One region of the Shewanella sp. Scap07 genome, then DNA from elsewhere that is predicted to be linked to it. Evidence: predicted binding sites of a transcription regulator. Region 1 holds the regulator's gene; the other holds the start of a gene.
What was found. Region 1 encodes MetJ, which represses methionine synthesis genes. Its sites were predicted from a motif close to TAGACGTCTAGACGTCTA; they were not measured.
Positions count from the first base shown of each region.

Region 2: a site for MetJ is predicted at 6,040-6,057, ahead of metK (methionine adenosyltransferase). Genes of this name have one in related genera too.

Region 1 covers NZ_CP041329.1:655,659-664,232, reverse strand. The annotation lists gene metF (methylenetetrahydrofolate reductase) at 1-793, opposite strand, end outside; gene FLM48_RS02900 (bifunctional aspartate kinase/homoserine dehydrogenase II) at 1,024-3,417, opposite strand; gene metB (cystathionine gamma-synthase) at 3,440-4,606, opposite strand; gene metJ (met regulon transcriptional regulator MetJ) at 4,821-5,135, shown strand; gene FLM48_RS02885 (sulfite exporter TauE/SafE family protein) at 5,316-6,056, shown strand; gene traF (conjugal transfer protein TraF) at 6,140-7,114, opposite strand; gene FLM48_RS02875 (LysR family transcriptional regulator) at 7,283-8,197, opposite strand; gene FLM48_RS02870 (SDR family oxidoreductase) at 8,315-8,574, shown strand, end outside.
Region 2 covers NZ_CP041329.1:934,980-943,553, forward strand. The annotation lists gene FLM48_RS04025 (GGDEF domain-containing protein) at 1-512, opposite strand, end outside; gene FLM48_RS04030 (GNAT family N-acetyltransferase) at 638-1,180, shown strand; gene FLM48_RS04035 (hypothetical protein) at 1,186-1,521, shown strand; gene FLM48_RS04040 (VanZ family protein) at 1,605-2,057, shown strand; gene FLM48_RS04045 (glucosaminidase domain-containing protein) at 2,051-3,034, opposite strand; gene FLM48_RS04050 (DUF3429 domain-containing protein) at 3,197-3,625, shown strand; gene FLM48_RS04055 (thiol-disulfide oxidoreductase DCC family protein) at 3,675-4,061, shown strand; gene FLM48_RS04060 (SDR family NAD(P)-dependent oxidoreductase) at 4,058-4,777, shown strand; gene metK (methionine adenosyltransferase) at 4,840-5,994, opposite strand; gene tkt (transketolase) at 6,384-8,378, shown strand; gene epd (erythrose-4-phosphate dehydrogenase) at 8,509-8,574, shown strand, end outside.

The DNA.
Region 1 (8,574 bases):
ACAAGACTTTAACCATATCAATCGCCACGTTAGCGCCAACCAACGCGCGGGTCGATGGGTCGTCATCTAAACCTTCAAATTGCTTATGCAACCAGCCAGGAATCGACACATTAGTCATGCCTGCAAAGCGCTTCAATTGCTTAAAGTTAGTAACCGGCAGGATGCCAGGTACGATTTCCACGTCAATACCAGCGGCAACACAACGGTCGCGGAAACGTAGGTATGACTCAACGTCGTAGAAGAACTGAGTAATCGCACGGTTAGCACCAGCATCAATCTTCTTCTTGAGGTTAATCAAATCCGCTTGGGCATTGGTGGCATCAGGATGCACTTCTGGGTATGCAGCAACTGAGATATCAAAATCAGCAACCGAGCGCAACAAGCGCACAAGGTCATTGGCAAAACGCGTCGGTTTAGGGCTGCCATCAGGTAAATCACCACGCAAAGCAACAATATCGCGTATACCAGAATTCCAGTAATGTTTCGCCAACTCAATCAGCTCTTCATCGCTGGCATCAACTAATGTTAGGTGAGGCGCGGCAACCAGATCAGTCTCTTTTTGGATACGCTCAATCACCCCGTGGGTTCTATCACGTACGCCAGAGTTTGCGCCGTAGGTCACTGACACAAATTTAGGGTTTAGCGGCTCTAAACGACGAATTGAGTTCCACAGTAAGGTTTCCATTTCTGGATTAGCAGGCGGGAAAAATTCAAATGACACATTAATATCACCATTAAGCTCAGATAAGCTCTGGTTTAACGACGTTGCATGTTGTGCGTGATGAAATGCCATTTCTTTTTCCTCAAACCGACTAATTTAATTACATATGGACGTTTGGACGTCTATATGTCCATATACTAGAGAAACTGAGGTTGAAGTCAAGCGTAAAAATGCCTGATTGGTGAAATATCTATTCATTAGACAGTACAACGATTGGTTTATACTGATTGCTATTACTGACCTTAGCGGAAAAATGGCATAAAAAAAGGATGCCGCAGCATCCTTTTCAATAGTTTGTATCGCTACTCTTGCAGTAGATCGCGACAGATCTGCGCCAGATCCGACTGCACCGCAGCCGCAGTGACCTCTCGGCCAGCACCTGGTCCGCGAATAATTAACGGGTTGTCTTGGTAGAACGCACTGCGCACCACAAACACGTTATCTCCCGGTGTGAGGTTGGCATAAGCATGATCCCTATCAACCCACTGGATACCAACGGCCGCTTTAAGCTCGCCATCGATTTGATCCAACGAGGCAACATAACGCAACACTTTATCTTGCTCGGCAGCCGCTTGGAATTGCTGCAGCATCTGCGCATCCAGTTCACCAATACGTTCGATAAATTGCTCAGTAGAAATATCAACCAGCTCGGGTGGGACTAACGAATTAAGTTCAATATCCTCAAGCTCAATTTCATGGCCGATCTCACGAGCTAAAATAAGCAGTTTGCGCTGCATATCACGGCCGGAGAGATCATCGCGAGGATCGGGCTCTGTGATGCCTAAACCTTTGGCTTCTAACACCAACTGCGAAAACGGCTTGCTGGCATCAAAATGCTCAAACAGCCAACATAGGGTGCCAGAGAAAATCCCGCCAACCGCTTCAATTGAATCCCCGCTGTTATGCAGATCATTGAGCGCATGCTGTACCGGCAGCCCGGCACCGCAACTGGCATTGTAACGCCAAAATAAGCGACGATTACCCAGCTGCTGCTTCAGTTCACGATAAAACGCCAGTGGGCCAGAACCGGCTAACTTGTTGGCACTGACCACATGGATTCCACGGGCAAAAAACGCAGGATATTGCAGGGTTAAATCTGCGCTAGCACTGATATCGAGCGCGACAATCTCATCGCACTCTAGGCCTTGTAGCTTGTCAAACAACTGGCTGTATTGCCAAGCTTCAGCTTCGCTATCAAACCGCTGTTGCCAACTGTCTAGGTCAATGTCGGTATCTGATAGCAGTGCCTTGCGCGAGCTGAGCAAACCGATGAGTTCAACGCTGGCCTCTAGCTCTTTATTGAGGTTAGGTCTGGCCTGTTTAAACAGATCAATCCACGCTTCGCCGATATTACCCACACCCAACAGCAACACGCCAATGCGCTTTCTTGGCCCAGCACAGCGACGATGCACCTTTTGGGTCAACAGGTTAACCTGTGACTTCGGCACTAAAGTGACTAAGCTCAAGCCATCATTGCACAGCGGCCGAGCTTCGCGACTCAACAAGCGGGCAAAACCACGGCGATACAAATTGGCGTCAGCGCTCACTAATGCCACTAAGCCTAAATCTTGCTTCACTGATACTTCGCTCACAGCCAATTCGTTGCTGTTAGACTCAATCACTGCCAGCGCTTGTTTCTCGTTTTCATGGGTAAAAGCTAGCTCAACACGGTTTTGCGTGAGCGGCCAATGCGCTAAAGGCGTAAGCCCTGCTTGAGCAAAGCTTGCTAGCAGCTGTGGCAGTGGTGCACGGGCAGTTAATTGCAGTAATGACACTGAAGGTAAGCTAGTCACCACAGGCGCACTTGCTTGCGAGCTTTTCGGGGCAATTAAGGTAAAGTCAGTATGCGGTGCGTAACTTGAACGTACCGCTAAGCTAACCTCTGTATCGAACAGCGGCTGTAAGGTGCGATTATGCAGCACAGGAGAGCCTAAATGCGCTAAACGGTTAGCTTCGGTTAACGACATGCTCTTAAGTAGTTTGGCATCATTGATACGGTTAGGGTCTGCATTGAACACCCCTTCCACATCGGTCCAGATAGTGACGCGTTCAATATCCGCTAAGCTTGCTAACAATGTGGCACTGAAGTCTGAGCCATTACGGCCTAGCAGTAATGTATCGCCACTGTCGTTGGCACAAATAAATCCGGTGATTACAATTCGTTGATTGGGGTGAGCGCTCAGCGCGGCCTGCACTTTGTCTTTCGACTCTTGCAACCGAATTTGCGGCACCGCTGCTTCATCAGCCACGAGTAAAGTGCGCGCGTCTACATCAACAGCCGCCACGCCAGATTCACGTAGCAATGCCGCCAATAAACAAGACGACCAGCGTTCACCAAAACTCACCACTTGGTTGCTTTGATATTCACTTAAGCGCTCTAATGACAACAAGCTGATTAGCGTTGCTTTGTCGGTGGCTAAACGTTCACGTAGGCTGCGGGCTTGCTCATTGGATAGCAGTTGTTCAATCAGGTTTTGCTGATAACTCATCAGCACCTGCAGCTCTTCTTGCCACAGTTCACCATTGTCACGTAGCGTAAGCAGTTTATAGAGAAAATTAGTACTCTTGCCCGCTGCTGATACCACAATTAAATCATCGCTGTGACCATGAGTCAGCAAAATATGCGCGACACGGCGATAGCAATCAGCGTCAGCTAGGCTAGAACCACCAAATTTATGTAAATGACATCGTGTCATCTGTTACTCCTACTAAACGAGCTTAACAACTAGCCGCATTGGCGGCATCTAACGCTGCGCTGATATCAGCCACTAAATCTTCGCCATCTTCAATACCGACAGATAAACGGATGAGGGTATCGTGTACGCCCGCTTCTGCGCGCGCCTGTGCATCCATCGCTCGGTGTGTCATGGTGGCAGGCACAGCCACTAAGCTTTCCACACCGCCTAAACTTTCGGCCACAGAGAAATAGTTTAACGCATCCAGGAAGGCAACAAGTTGCGCTTCGCCACCTTTTAATTCAAAACTGAGCATGGCACCAAAGCCTGCTTGTTGTTTAGCCGCAATTTTATGTCCTGGGTGATCAGGCAAACCTGGGTAGTACACAGTATCAACCGCATCATGACGTGTTAATACGGCCAGGACTTTCTCTGCATTAGCTTGGTGCTCACGAATACGCACGGCTAAGGTGCGTATACCGCGCAATGTCAGGTAACTATCAAAAGCAGATCCAGTTAAACCTAAGGTATTTGACCACCAGTGCAGTAACTCGCCCACTTCTGCATCTTTAGCCACCACGGCACCACCGACAACATCACTGTGGCCGTTGATATACTTGGTGGTTGAGTGGATCACAATATCAGCACCCAATAATAAAGGCTGCTGTAGGATGGGCGAAAGGAAAGTGTTGTCAACAACGACTTGAGCTCCCACGTCGTGGCTGGCCTGGGCAATCGTCTCAATATCAACAACACGTAAAAGCGGATTAGAGGGGGTTTCTAGCCACACCATTTTAGGCTTTTTACTAATGGCTTCGGCTAATGCAGCCTCATCGGTTTGATCGACAACCACTAATTTAAACGCGCCCTTTTTGGCCAAATTAGTAAACAGTCGATAACTGCCACCATAACAATCATGGGGAACCACCAGCAGATCATCTGGCCCCAATAAGCTAGTAACTAGGGTAATGGCAGCCATACCTGTACAGGTCACAACGCCAGTCGCGCCCTTTTCCAGTTCGGCGATGGCATCACCTAAAATACAACGGGTAGGGTTACCTGAGCGACTATAGTCAAAATCGCGTGGATTTTTATGCCCATCAAATGAGTAGTTGGTAGAAAGATAAATAGGCGGTACAACTGCACCGTGCTGAGTATCGGACTCAATACCTCGACGTACTGCTGCGGTGGCCAATTTACGCTCTGTCATCATCTACTCCTAAAATATGAAAATAGACACCTAAGAGATGTCTGGACGTCTAAATGTACCGAAGGTGGTGGCCCTCGTCAACCAATTTTAGCCATTTAGACGTCCAAACATGTAGAAATCTATTTGCAATTAACAAAAATAAGAGGCAATAATTTGACTGTAGTTTGTAAGGGTATAAAATCTGCCCCGAATTTGAGAATTTACAGGTGAGTCGATGACTGAATGGAATGGCGATTATATAAGCCCATATGCTGAACATGGCAAAAAAAATGAACAGGTAAAAAAAATCACTGTTTCAATTCCGCTTAAGGTTTTAAAAGTATTAACTGACGAACGTACTCGCCGCCAAGTTAATAACTTACGCCATGCCACCAACAGCGAGCTGTTATGCGAAGCATTTTTGCATGCTTATACTGGCCAGCCATTGCCTAACGATGAAGACTTGTCTAAAGATAAGCCCGATAGCATGCCAGCAGAAGTGAAACGCTTGATGGACGAAATGGGCATCGAGTGGGAAGAACTAGAATAGATCAACCGCGTTTGCTCTAGTTTACCTACTGAGTTTGAAATGTTAGCCAGGCCATCTCGGCTGACGTTTCAACCTGTTCACGTTCCACGTTTTAGTTTTCCACCGCAGCCAATCACAGCAAATAGTCGTACTGAAAGATCAGGCTCTACCTGATCGCTCATTTATCTGCAGAGGCGCTCTATGTTCGACTTGATTGATCCGACAACCTTATTACTCGCCTCATTGATTATTTTTGCTGGCGCGTTAACCCAGAGCCTCATTGGGTTCGGCTTAGCCGTGGTAGCCTCACCTTTGCTGTATCTGGTCGATCCCCAGCTTGTGCCGGCGCCGGTGATTTTGATGGGCTTTTCTATTTCTCTACTCACTTTGATGCGAGAGCGCGCCTCGCTGCAGTTTAATGGTCTTCAATATGCTTTGCTGGGGCGTGTGCCCGGTGGCTTTATTGGCGCAGCCCTACTGCTGTTTGCCCCAGCGCCGATATTGGGATTAGCCATTGCCACCATTGTATTAGTTGCGGTATTGCTCAGTGTGCTGCGGTTTAATTTGGCAATTAACAAACAGAGCTTATTTGCTGCGGGCGTATTATCTGGGGTGTTTGGTAATATCGCTGCCATTGGTGGACCGCCGATGGCGATATTGCTTGCTGGTAAAGATGCCAAACAGTTTCGTGCTGCCCTATCAGCATTTTTCATTTTCAGTTCGATGATTGCACTGGCTATTTTGGCTGTCACGGGCCTGCTCACTTGGCAACATATCAGTGTGTCGGTATTACTGCTGCCATCGGTCGTACTTGGCTATCTTGCGGCAAATAGAATGGTGGGCCATGTCGATAAAGACAAAACTCGTTCAATGACGTTGCTGTTATGCTCGCTCAGTGCATTGATATTAATTGCAAAATCAATATTTGAACTCGCGAGCTAAGCCGCGATTATCGAGTAGCTGAATCACAGACGACAAGCAGCCGCGTGGCGACACTGATTTTATCGTGACGTCTTGCTGGTGAGTTAGAAATAATAAGAAGTTTTAAGCACGCCGCCGACTGCAGCATCACTATCAACCAAACCGGTGAAATCAATACTAAAGCTAGGCCCGAATGACATGCCAGTGCCAATGGTGTAAATATCTGCTTCGTGCTCAAGCATATCATGTCGATAGCCTAGGCTAACGGAAAGCCAGTCAGTGGCCTTTAATGCCCCTGCAAAACGAACATACTGACTATCTTCGATATCGGTAAACCCTTGGTTGGCATTAAGGTCGATGTCAGAACTGACACTCAATGCGCGCCACTGGTAAGCGATACCCGCGTTATACAGCGGCGCTAATTGATAGTCATACGCCTGCACACTAAAAGGGTTATCAACGCTGATGGTTTGCGGGACTAAATTACGCCCAGATACGCCCACAACCAACCCATCAACAGGTTCGAGTGCGAGGCCAACATCAAGGTTGGATGTCACTTGGCTATCGCCTGCTAGCGTATCGCTGTTACTTCGGTATGCAGACAGGCTATCGGCGATTGTATAGCTTTCTATGGTTTGCAGTTTGGGAGTGACCTCTACTGCAATCGGTAAATTAACGATCGACAGCGGCATACTCATCGTCAGATTATGCTCTGTGGTTTTTGCTGCCGCCAATGCTGGCTCAGCACTTAATTGGCTTTTGATATCACCACTTACCGCCCCGGCGTTGATCCAATCAACTGGTGGCTGCTCAATATCATATTGCAGCGACAGGTTAGCTGCATAAGGCCAAGACTGACTGTGACTGACTGTGGCAGAGCGCTGCCAAGGGTTATCTGATGTGTTTAGTGTGCTGACTAGGTTCACCCCATTGGCTTGTGGCTGAACACTGAATATTTGATGCGCTAAAGGCGAGTGCTTTAAGTGCTGAGTGTTGGCATAATCTCCCCCTTCGGCATACAAATTTGCCGAAAAAATCAGGGTTAACGCCATGCTAAAACAAAGATGAAGTGATCTCATTTCATTCAGCCCTTATATTATTTTTGTTGTAGTGATGTCTTTTACTACGCATCGAATTTAAAGATAGTTCATCAAAACTCACTACGGCAGAAAATTTTTATTATTTCAGCCAAAAATGATCACCAAAATCGCTGCAATCCGCCACCTAAAAGGCGTACAGCGAAACGATCATTTTTTGCGGTAATTCTCCTCACTATAGCGCTGAAATTCTTCGACCACATACTGAGCAAACATGTTAAACCTCAGGGCACGATGGGGATCTTGGTGGTAAACCAAGTACACAGGGGTATCGGCCACTTTCCAGTCACTAAAAACCGGAACTAAGGTTTGATTGGCCAGCTCGTCAGGACAGTACAAGGTGGGTAGCCTGACAATACCATTGCCAGCGATCGCACTGGCGATCATCGCTCGGCCGTTTTTGCATTTAAATCCGCCTGAAATCGCCACCTCAGCATGCAACTTAGGATCGCTGATGTGTTGATAATGCCAATGGTCGATACTGCCCGTAATGCAATAATGCTGCTTTAACTCTTTGGGGTGGCTCGGCGTCCCTCTTTGTTGCAGGTAAGCTGGCGCAGCCATGGTTTCATTGCTCAGAGTAAGCAGTTTTCTCGCGATCAAGTTAGAGTCAGGTAAACTGCCCATTCGAAATACAAAATCAAATTGATCCAACAGCAGATCCACCCGTTGGCTGCTGAAATCCAGCTCGACCTCAATATCTGGGTAACGTTTTACGAAGTCACTGACCAACGGCGCGACAATTTCCTCACCAATGAAGCCGCCCACCGAATTGATTTTGATTTGTCCTTTTGGCGAGTTAGTTATGTCCATCGCTTGGGCGCAGGCAGCATCAATGATATTCATCGCTTGACGACACTCTTGATAAACCAACTGCCCCTGCTCTGTCAGCCTCTGCGCCCGCGTGGTCCGCATGATCAGGCTCACCCCCAACACTTGCTCCAATTTAGTCAGTTGCTTGGATAAATGGGAGCGGGAACAATTAAGAACCTCAGCAGCATGGGTAAAACTGCCTGATTCCGCAATCACCAGAAAAGTTTGTATTAATGATAGGTCCGGTGCCATAACGACCTCAATTTGCAATCATATGTAAACAATCATATTCCAATGAGGCCATATATCAACAATAAGCTTTTCTATAATCTTGTCTGCATTGAAATACAGTCAACAAGTGAGACAACAATGAAATCATTAATCGTTATTACCGGCGCCTCATCAGGCATAGGCGCCGCGATGGCAAAAGCCTTCTGTGCCAAAGGCCATCCATTATTATTACTTGCTCGCCGCCTCGAGCCTATGCAAGCGTTGGCATTAGATAACTGCATGACCATCAGTGTTGATGTCACCGATGGCGCGGCCATTAGCGAAGCAATTGCCCAAGCTGTGGCTAAATTTGGCCCAGTTGGATGCCTAATCAACAACGCAGGCGTCATGCTACTTGG
Region 2 (8,574 bases), 280 kb from region 1:
TCACGCATCGACAATGATTCAATGCGCTGGCTTTGGCACAATAATGCTAAATCTTGCTGCAACAAAATTTGAAATGGCTCCAACATAAACGCGTTAATGTTGGCCGATTCATCTTCGTTAGGCTCAACGACACATAAACAACCAAAAACGCTGCCGTCAGGCCATAGAATAGGTCGCGAAATCAGTTGTCGATTGGCGCCTAAATCATTGACCACATCTTCTTTAATATATTGGGTTAAATCTATGCTTAAGCCATCAGGGTCGGAATTGCTCATTGTGTCAAATAAGCTCAAGTTATCGTCATATAAAGTGCCTGAGATAAATTTTCTGCTAGGGTTGGCTGAGCCAACAATGACTTCAAAACCGAGATCGGTGCGCTGTGCGACAAAGGCGGCTTCAGATTGGTAGTAGCGTTTCATTAACTCGCACTGATGCATCCAACGCACTAAATTTATCTGCGCGTGGTCATCTTCAAGTAAACTCAAACCAGTATCTATGGTGTCGGGCAGCATGGGCACTATTTCCTTGTGAACATTAATTCATTGTGGCTTGTGGTCGGTGTTTTTGCAAACCTAGGCGATTTGTTTCAATCTGGCGAACTCAGTACAATAGCGTTTTTACGTTACAGACAGTATTGATGATCACAATTAGAGCCGCGATCGCTGCTGATGCCGCAGCTATTGCTCAGTTAGAGCAGCAGCATATTAATGCTGAATTAGGTCAGTCAGCGGTGGCTATGACTGGGCAGAGCTTTTCACTAGCGCAAATTGAACAATTGATAAACCAGCACTGGGTTGCGGTAGCGCAATCAAAAGCAGAAATTGTGGGTTATGTGATTGCGGGCCGCTGGTCGTTCTATCAGCAATGGCCGCTATATCAATTTTTACAGCGAAAAGTTAGCGACTATCAAATTGATGGTCGAACACTGAGTGCGAAAAACAGTTGCCAGTATGGTCCAATCTGGATCAGTCAACACTTTCGTCAACAAGGGATTTTTACCCAATTAGTTGCGCAATTGCTGAGTCAATTACCGCGCGATATTCATAGCGTGGTGACTTTTATCGCCGAAGACAACCAAGCCTCTTTTAACGCCCATACTTATGGCGCAAAAATGCAAGTATTGGATTATTTTGACTTTGATGACCGAGATTATTACCTACTTGGTTGCCAAGCGAGGTGAGTGTGATGCAAGACGAGCAAGATTTTAGTGAGTTATTTAAGGCCTATTTGGGTTTGCAATTGTCCGCTTTTGATAATCTTAAGTTAGTCACTGCGGTATTGACCGAGCACGAGCAATCTCATCAATGCTATCGTGGTGAACGCGATGGGGCGCCATGGTACTTTGTCCAATGGCAAGAGCAAGTGATTGAATGTGGCAAAACCAATGACTATGCAGCCAGTATTGCCCTTGTAAACAAAGCGACCCCTTTTAGCTCAAGCGAAGAGATAGATGTACCGGTTATGTCACTACAGCAGGTCGGCTACATGTGCATGGAATATGCACACTTTGATCATTGTTAAGCTCAAATAGCGCACCAGATTGCTGAATATTAATTGTTGTTAAACTAAGCCGAAACGATTAGCGCTTATGTTAGCATCGATGAATGGTGTGTTTATCTGTGTTCTTGTCTATGCCAACGCAAATCAAATTCAGTAAATTTAACGCCGTCATTGTGCTACTCACCGCAATGATGCTGCTATTTATCAGCTGGGCAATTTACAGTGCTAATATTGGCCAGCAGACTCTATTTACCGAGTTGGTGAGGGCTTTGCCCTATGGTGACAAAATTGGCCATTTTGTGTTGTTTGGCACGTTAAGCCTACTGCTCAATTTAAGTTTGTCGATGCGAGTATTCCGGCCTCTAAAATGCTATTGGGGAACCTTGTTAGTGGCGGTATTTGTGGTGGTGGAAGAGGGCTCTCAAGCGTTAATCCCCAGCCGAACTTTTGACTTAGCTGATTTACTCGCCGATGCTGGCGGCCTAGCATGTGCCGCCATTTTGACTTACATCATCGACCAGCGCCTGAAAAAGCGCGCAATAGCGCAAACTTATTGATTAGTGCCAACTAGGTGCAACGGTTGGTCATTGCTGAGATAGGCTTCATCAACCTGTTGTAATTTATTAAAGTCGATCATTGACCTAATACCGTCTATATAGGCTTGGCCACGTTCTGAATATTTGTCCAATGTGGTGGCCAGCTCCATGCCGGTAATAGGCAGGCTTTGCTGACGTAGCTCAGCTCGTAATGTGCGTAACTTTTCATAGGCAGCGTTGCGATTGATATTAAGCACATACCCCTCAACAGAGGCTAATGGTGTGTCAAAGCGGGCTAAGCCATAATTACCTAACTCTTTGCGTTGCTGTTTTGGAATCATCCCATTACCGCTAAAATCCCACTGTCCGAAAAACGCATTGCCTTCAACGGTAAAGCGAGAGGTTGCCCAACCACTTTCTTCGGCCGCCTGCGCAAGCGCAAGCGAAGGTGGAATGATATCAATGTGAGATAGCAGTATTTGTCTTTCAGGCTCTGTAAGTTGAGTTGTAGAAGCGGTCTTTATCCGGTACTTCTCAGCCAGATCAATAAGTTGGGTGTCAGCCAATTGTGCAGCTTGTGCGATCTTTCTCTCTGCAAGGACCTTCTCGTTTGCGACCAGTATGAGGGGGGCCATCAGCCGGAAAAATACCATTTTTTTGGTTTGCACTGGGATTTCATTTGAGGTTTGTTGCCATTTTTCGCTGACACTTTTGAACGTTAGCCTTGGCACTTCGCGGTTGCCTTCACGCCAGCTTTCGTTGTTGTAGTTGAGTGAGTCAAATAGTGCGATTAGCGCATCTAAAGACTCAATGGTGACATCTTTTGCTTGGCTAATTTTGATCTGCTTGGTGTTGGCTGCCAGGCGAGATGCTTTATTTTCATCTGTCATGCCTGTCGTTTGTGGCGCGGTGTTGTCTGTTTGGCTGACATATAGGCCTACTGCAATTAGCGCAACAGCAGCTACTGCGATGGCAAGTTTGATTTGGCTAGGGGTCATGAATGAGCCTGCTTTGATAGGTCACGGTAAAAACAAATTATAGCGCTAACTTAAAGTTGTTATTGATTATTTGTCAAATAACTAAGCTTACTCGCTGCCGATAAGTGAACCAATAGGCGCGCTAATACGTAATGAGGTTATGGTTATCATTGAGGCACGCTAATGACAAAATTGATGGGACTTCTTGGTGTGGCAGGTCTGCTACCGTTCATCATTGCCAGTGGCTTGACCATGGTGCAGCAACCATTGTTTGGTCACGCGGCATCTACGCTCTTTGTCACCTACAGCGCCAGTATTTTAGCATTTCTAAGTGGCTCTTTATGGGGCCGAGAAACCCATGCGTTGCAAAATAATGTCAATGATTGGGTGATGGGGCTGAGTAATGCTCTATGCTTGCTTGCATGGTTGTGTTTGTTGCTCACAGCAACGCTAGGTGCAGTTGCGCTGTTAATGCTGGGGTATATCACCACGTTAATCGTAGAGCGTCGTCAAGCTACCTTGGTGGGGATAGATCCAAGCTACCTGAAATTACGAACCTTACTGACCGCTGTGGCGGTTGGCTGCCACGTGGTAATGTTACTAGGGCTTTAATCATTCACCCTATAAGCTGGCATTAGTTGATACGAAATGGGAGTTGAAGATGAAACTGACAATATTTTTCGATGGTCAATGTCCGCTGTGCGCCGCCGAGATGAAGCAGCTAAAACAGTATGATGAATATGGCAGCATCGAACTGCAGGATCTTAATCAAACAGGTTTTGCGGAAAAATTCCCAGAGATAGATCCTAACCGTGCCAATCTGATCCTGCATGGCATGGACGACAAGGGTAATATCTTGTTGGGCTTAGATGTGACTTATCGCGCTTGGGTACTGGTTGGGAAAAAGTATCGCGTGGCATTCTTACGTTGGCCTGTGATAAAACCAATTGCCGATATCTTCTACCTTGGGTTTGCTAAACATCGCTATCGAATTAGCTACTTGTTAACAGGTAAAAAACGCTGCAGTGAGGGCAGTTGTTCATTATGACGGCTAATAGTCCCATTGCTGTTGTTATTGGCGCAAGTAGTGAAATTGCCCAAGCAACCATTGCTAAGCTGCGTTCGCAGCAAAAAGTGATTGCGATCTCCCGCCACCGACAGCGGCACCCCCAGCCTAATGTGTGTGACTGGCAATGTGACTATAGTGAAGCGAGTATTGTCGCGATGACAGATCTACTGACCGAAGTCGGTGGAGATATTAATCGGGTGTATATCTTTAATGGTGTGCTGCACCACAGTGACCAATTTCCAGAAAAGCGTGTTGAAGACATTGATGCCACAGCGATGTTGGCGAGTTTTCAGTCTAACAGTGTAGTGCCCATGTTGTGGTTGAAGCATTTGTTGCCGGTGCTGTCGGGAAAGCAAGTGTGTAGTTTGACCGTGATGAGTGCAAGGGTTGGCAGTATTAGCGATAACCATCTTGGAGGCTGGTACAGTTATCGAGCCTCAAAAGCGGCGCTAAATATGCTGATGCAAACTGCGGGAATAGAGTACGCTCGCCGCGCTAAGAATGTGGCACTACTGTGTTTTCATCCGGGCACAACCGACACCGCTTTGTCGAAGCCGTTTCAGTCTAATGTGCCTGCAGGTAAACTGTTTAGTACGGATTTTGTTGCGCAGCAGCTATTGTATGTCAGTGAGCATGTGCATCCGATTTGTGGCGCACATTTTCTTGACTGGCAGGGCAACAAAGTTGACTGGTAGTCAGCTGTTGTAAAAACAAAAAAGCCGCCTAAACAGGCGGCTTTTTTATAATGCGTTAAGCATTATAGGTTCGCATCAGCGCGTAGAGCTTCAGCTTTGTCGGTACGCTCCCAAGGGAACTCTTCACGACCAAAGTGACCATATGCTGCGGTTGCTTTATAGATTGGGCGAGCCAAGTCTAGCATTTCAGTTAGACCGTAAGGGCGTAGGTCGAAGTGACGACGTACTAGGTCTATCAGTAGTTCCTCTGCAACCTTGGCGGTACCAAATGTTTCTACACTGATAGAGGTCGGCTCTGCCACACCAATAGCGTAAGAAACTTGGATTTCGCAGCGATCTGCAAGACCAGCAGCGACAATGTTCTTAGCAACGTAACGCGCGGCATAGGCTGCACTGCGGTCAACTTTAGAAGGATCTTTACCTGAGAAAGCACCACCGCCATGACGTGCCATGCCGCCATAGGTATCAACAATAATCTTACGACCCGTCAAACCACAGTCACCCACAGGTCCACCGATAACAAAACGGCCTGTTGGGTTGATGAAGTATTTAGTGTCTTTGCTTAACCACTTAGCAGGCAAAACCGGCTTAATGATGGTTTCCATCACGCCTTCAATCAAATCTGCTTGATTCACTTCTTCACTGTGCTGTGTCGACAAAACCACGGCGTCGATACCAGCAACGCTGCCGTCGCTGTTATACGCAAACGTGACTTGGCTTTTCGCGTCAGGGCGTAACCAAGGTAGGGTTTTATCTTTACGTACTTCAGACTGACGTTTAACCAGCATGTGCGAGTAGGTAATAGGAGCTGGCATCAATACATCGGTTTCGTTATTGGCATAACCAAACATTAAGCCTTGGTCACCGGCGCCTTGCTCTTTTGGATCGGCACGATCAACACCTTGGTTGATATCTGGAGATTGCTTACCAATGGCATTTAATACCGCACATGAATCGGCATCAAAGCCCATATCTGAATGGGTGTAACCAATATCACGGACAGTTTTACGGGTGATCTCTTCGATATCAACCCATGCAGAAGTCGTGACTTCACCGCCGACCATCACCATGCCAGTTTTGACATAAGTTTCACAAGCCACACGGGCTTTAGGGTCTTGCTCTAAAATTGCATCAAGTACCGCATCAGAAATCTGATCGGCGATCTTATCGGGATGACCTTCTGAGACCGACTCAGAGGTAAACAAGTGTTTTGCCATAATTGGAAAATCTCGTCAGTAATCAAAAATGAGTGTGTAGAAGTATCTACATCTAGACGGCTATAATAATTGAAAAACTGTCTTTACGCACCCCCTGATGCCAAAAATTACTTCAACTTGTGACCTAATAGTCATTCTTGTAAATCATGTTATGCAGTTTAAGTACTAATTATCAGTTGGTTACTTATCATTTTGATAGCTGACGACTTAAGGCAACTTTAGGTAATTTACTTTTATGTGAATTAGCTCGCAGCAATAAGATTGTTCACATTGGCTGTTAATATCACCATTTGGTCAATAAACGTTTGCGTCTGCCGGGTATGTAAGCGAAAATATGGCTCCCAAAATTCGCCTATAGACCTTATAAAATAACCTAAGCAGGAGAGAGCATGTCTTCTCGTAAAGAACTCGCTAACGCTATCCGTGTGTTAAGTATGGACGCAATCCAGAAAGCTAATTCTGGTCACCCAGGTGCCCCAATGGGGATGGCTGATATCGCCGAAGTACTCTGGAATGATTTCCTAAAGCACAACCCAAGCAACCCAAATTGGGTAGATAGAGACCGCTTTATTCTATCTAACGGTCATGGCTCAATGCTGATCTACTCTCTACTTCATTTAACGGGTTATGAGTTGCCTATGGCAGAACTAAAACAGTTCCGTCAGCTGCACTCTAAAACACCGGGTCACCCAGAATATGGTTATACGCCAGGTGTAGAAACCACCACAGGTCCATTAGGTGCTGGTATCAGTAATGCAGTCGGTATGGCCATTGCTGAAAAGACACTGGCAGCGCAGTTTAACCGTCCTGGCCACGACATTGTTGACCACAACACATACTGTTTCTTAGGTGATGGTTGTTTGATGGAAGGTATTTCGCATGAAGCTTGTTCACTTGCGGGTACGCTTGGTCTAGGTAAGCTGATTGCATTTTGGGATGACAATGGCATTTCTATTGATGGCCATGTTGAAGGCTGGTTTACTGACGATACGCCAAAACGTTTTGAATCTTACGGTTGGCATGTGATTGCTAATGTTGATGGCCATGATAGCGACGCCATTCGCGCAGCAATCGAAGAAGCTAAATCTGTTACTGACAAGCCAACAATGATCTGCTGCAAAACCGTTATCGGTTTTGGTTCTCCAAACAAGTCTGGCAGCCACGACTGTCACGGCGCACCACTTGGTGCTGATGAGATTAAAGCAGCACGTGAATTCCTAGGTTGGAGTCACGGTGAATTTGAAATTCCAGCCAATGTGTATGAAGGTTGGGATGCTAAACAAGCTGGCGCGAGCAACGAAGCAGCTTGGAACGAGCAGTTTGCGGCGTATGAAGCGGCCTTCCCTGAGTTAGCTGCTGAATACAAACGTCGTGTGGTAACCGGTGAACTCCCAGCTGATTTTGAAGCGAAAGCACAGGCTTTCATTCAAGAATGCCAAGACAAAGCTGAAGGTATCGCTAGCCGTAAGGCTTCACAAAATGCCATTGGTGCATTTGGTGCCATCCTACCGGAATTAATGGGCGGCTCAGCTGACCTTGCCGGTTCTAACCTAACCTTATGGTCTGGTTCTAAAGGCATTCAAGATGATCCAGCGGGTAACTATATTTACCATGGTGTTCGTGAATTTGGTATGAGCGGTATCATGAACGGTGTATCGTTGCATGGTGGTTTTATTAACTATGGTGCAACTTTCATGATGTTCATGGAATATGCACGTAATGCGGTTCGTATGTCTGCATTGATGGGGATTCAAAACATCTTCGTTTATACCCATGACTCAATTGGTCAAGGTGAAGATGGTCCAACTCACCAACCTGTTGAGCAACTTGCCAACTTACGTATGACGCCAAATATGACAGTATGGCGTCCTTGTGACGCAGCTGAAACCGCAGTGGCTTGGAAGTCTGCAATTGAACGTCGTGATGCGCCAACATCGTTAGTATTTAGCCGTCAAGGTTTGCCTGCTCAAGCGCGTAGTGCAGAGCAGTTAGCCAATGTTGCTAAAGGTGGTTATGTACTGAGTGATTGTGCAGGTACGCCAGATGTAATCTTGATTGCTACCGGTAGTGAAGTGCAACTTGCACTTGATTCAGCGGCTACGCTTACTGAACAAGGCAAGCAGGTACGTGTTGTTTCTATGCCATCAACCAATGAGTTTGATAAGCAAGATGAGCAATATCGTCAATCAGTACTACCATCAAGTGTCACTAAGCGTGTTGCTATTGAAGCCGCTCACGTTGATTTCTGGCACAAGTATGTTGGTTTTGACGGCGCAGTAGTTGGCATGACAACCTTCGGTGAGTCTGCACCTGGTGGCGCATTGATGAAGCACTTTGGCTTCACCGTTGACAATGTAGTGGCAAAAACTAACGCGATTTTATAAATCGGGTTAATATCGCATGGGCAACCTGAGCGTTGCCCATTGATAGAACGACTTATCAGTTATTTTACTGATAAGTCGTTGTCATATTTTAAGTAAGCTCGATGGCTAACATAGAGGATATACGCCTTTAATGATCAGAGTTGCTATTAATGGATATGGCCGCATTGGCCGTTCAATTCTTCGAGCCCTGTATGAG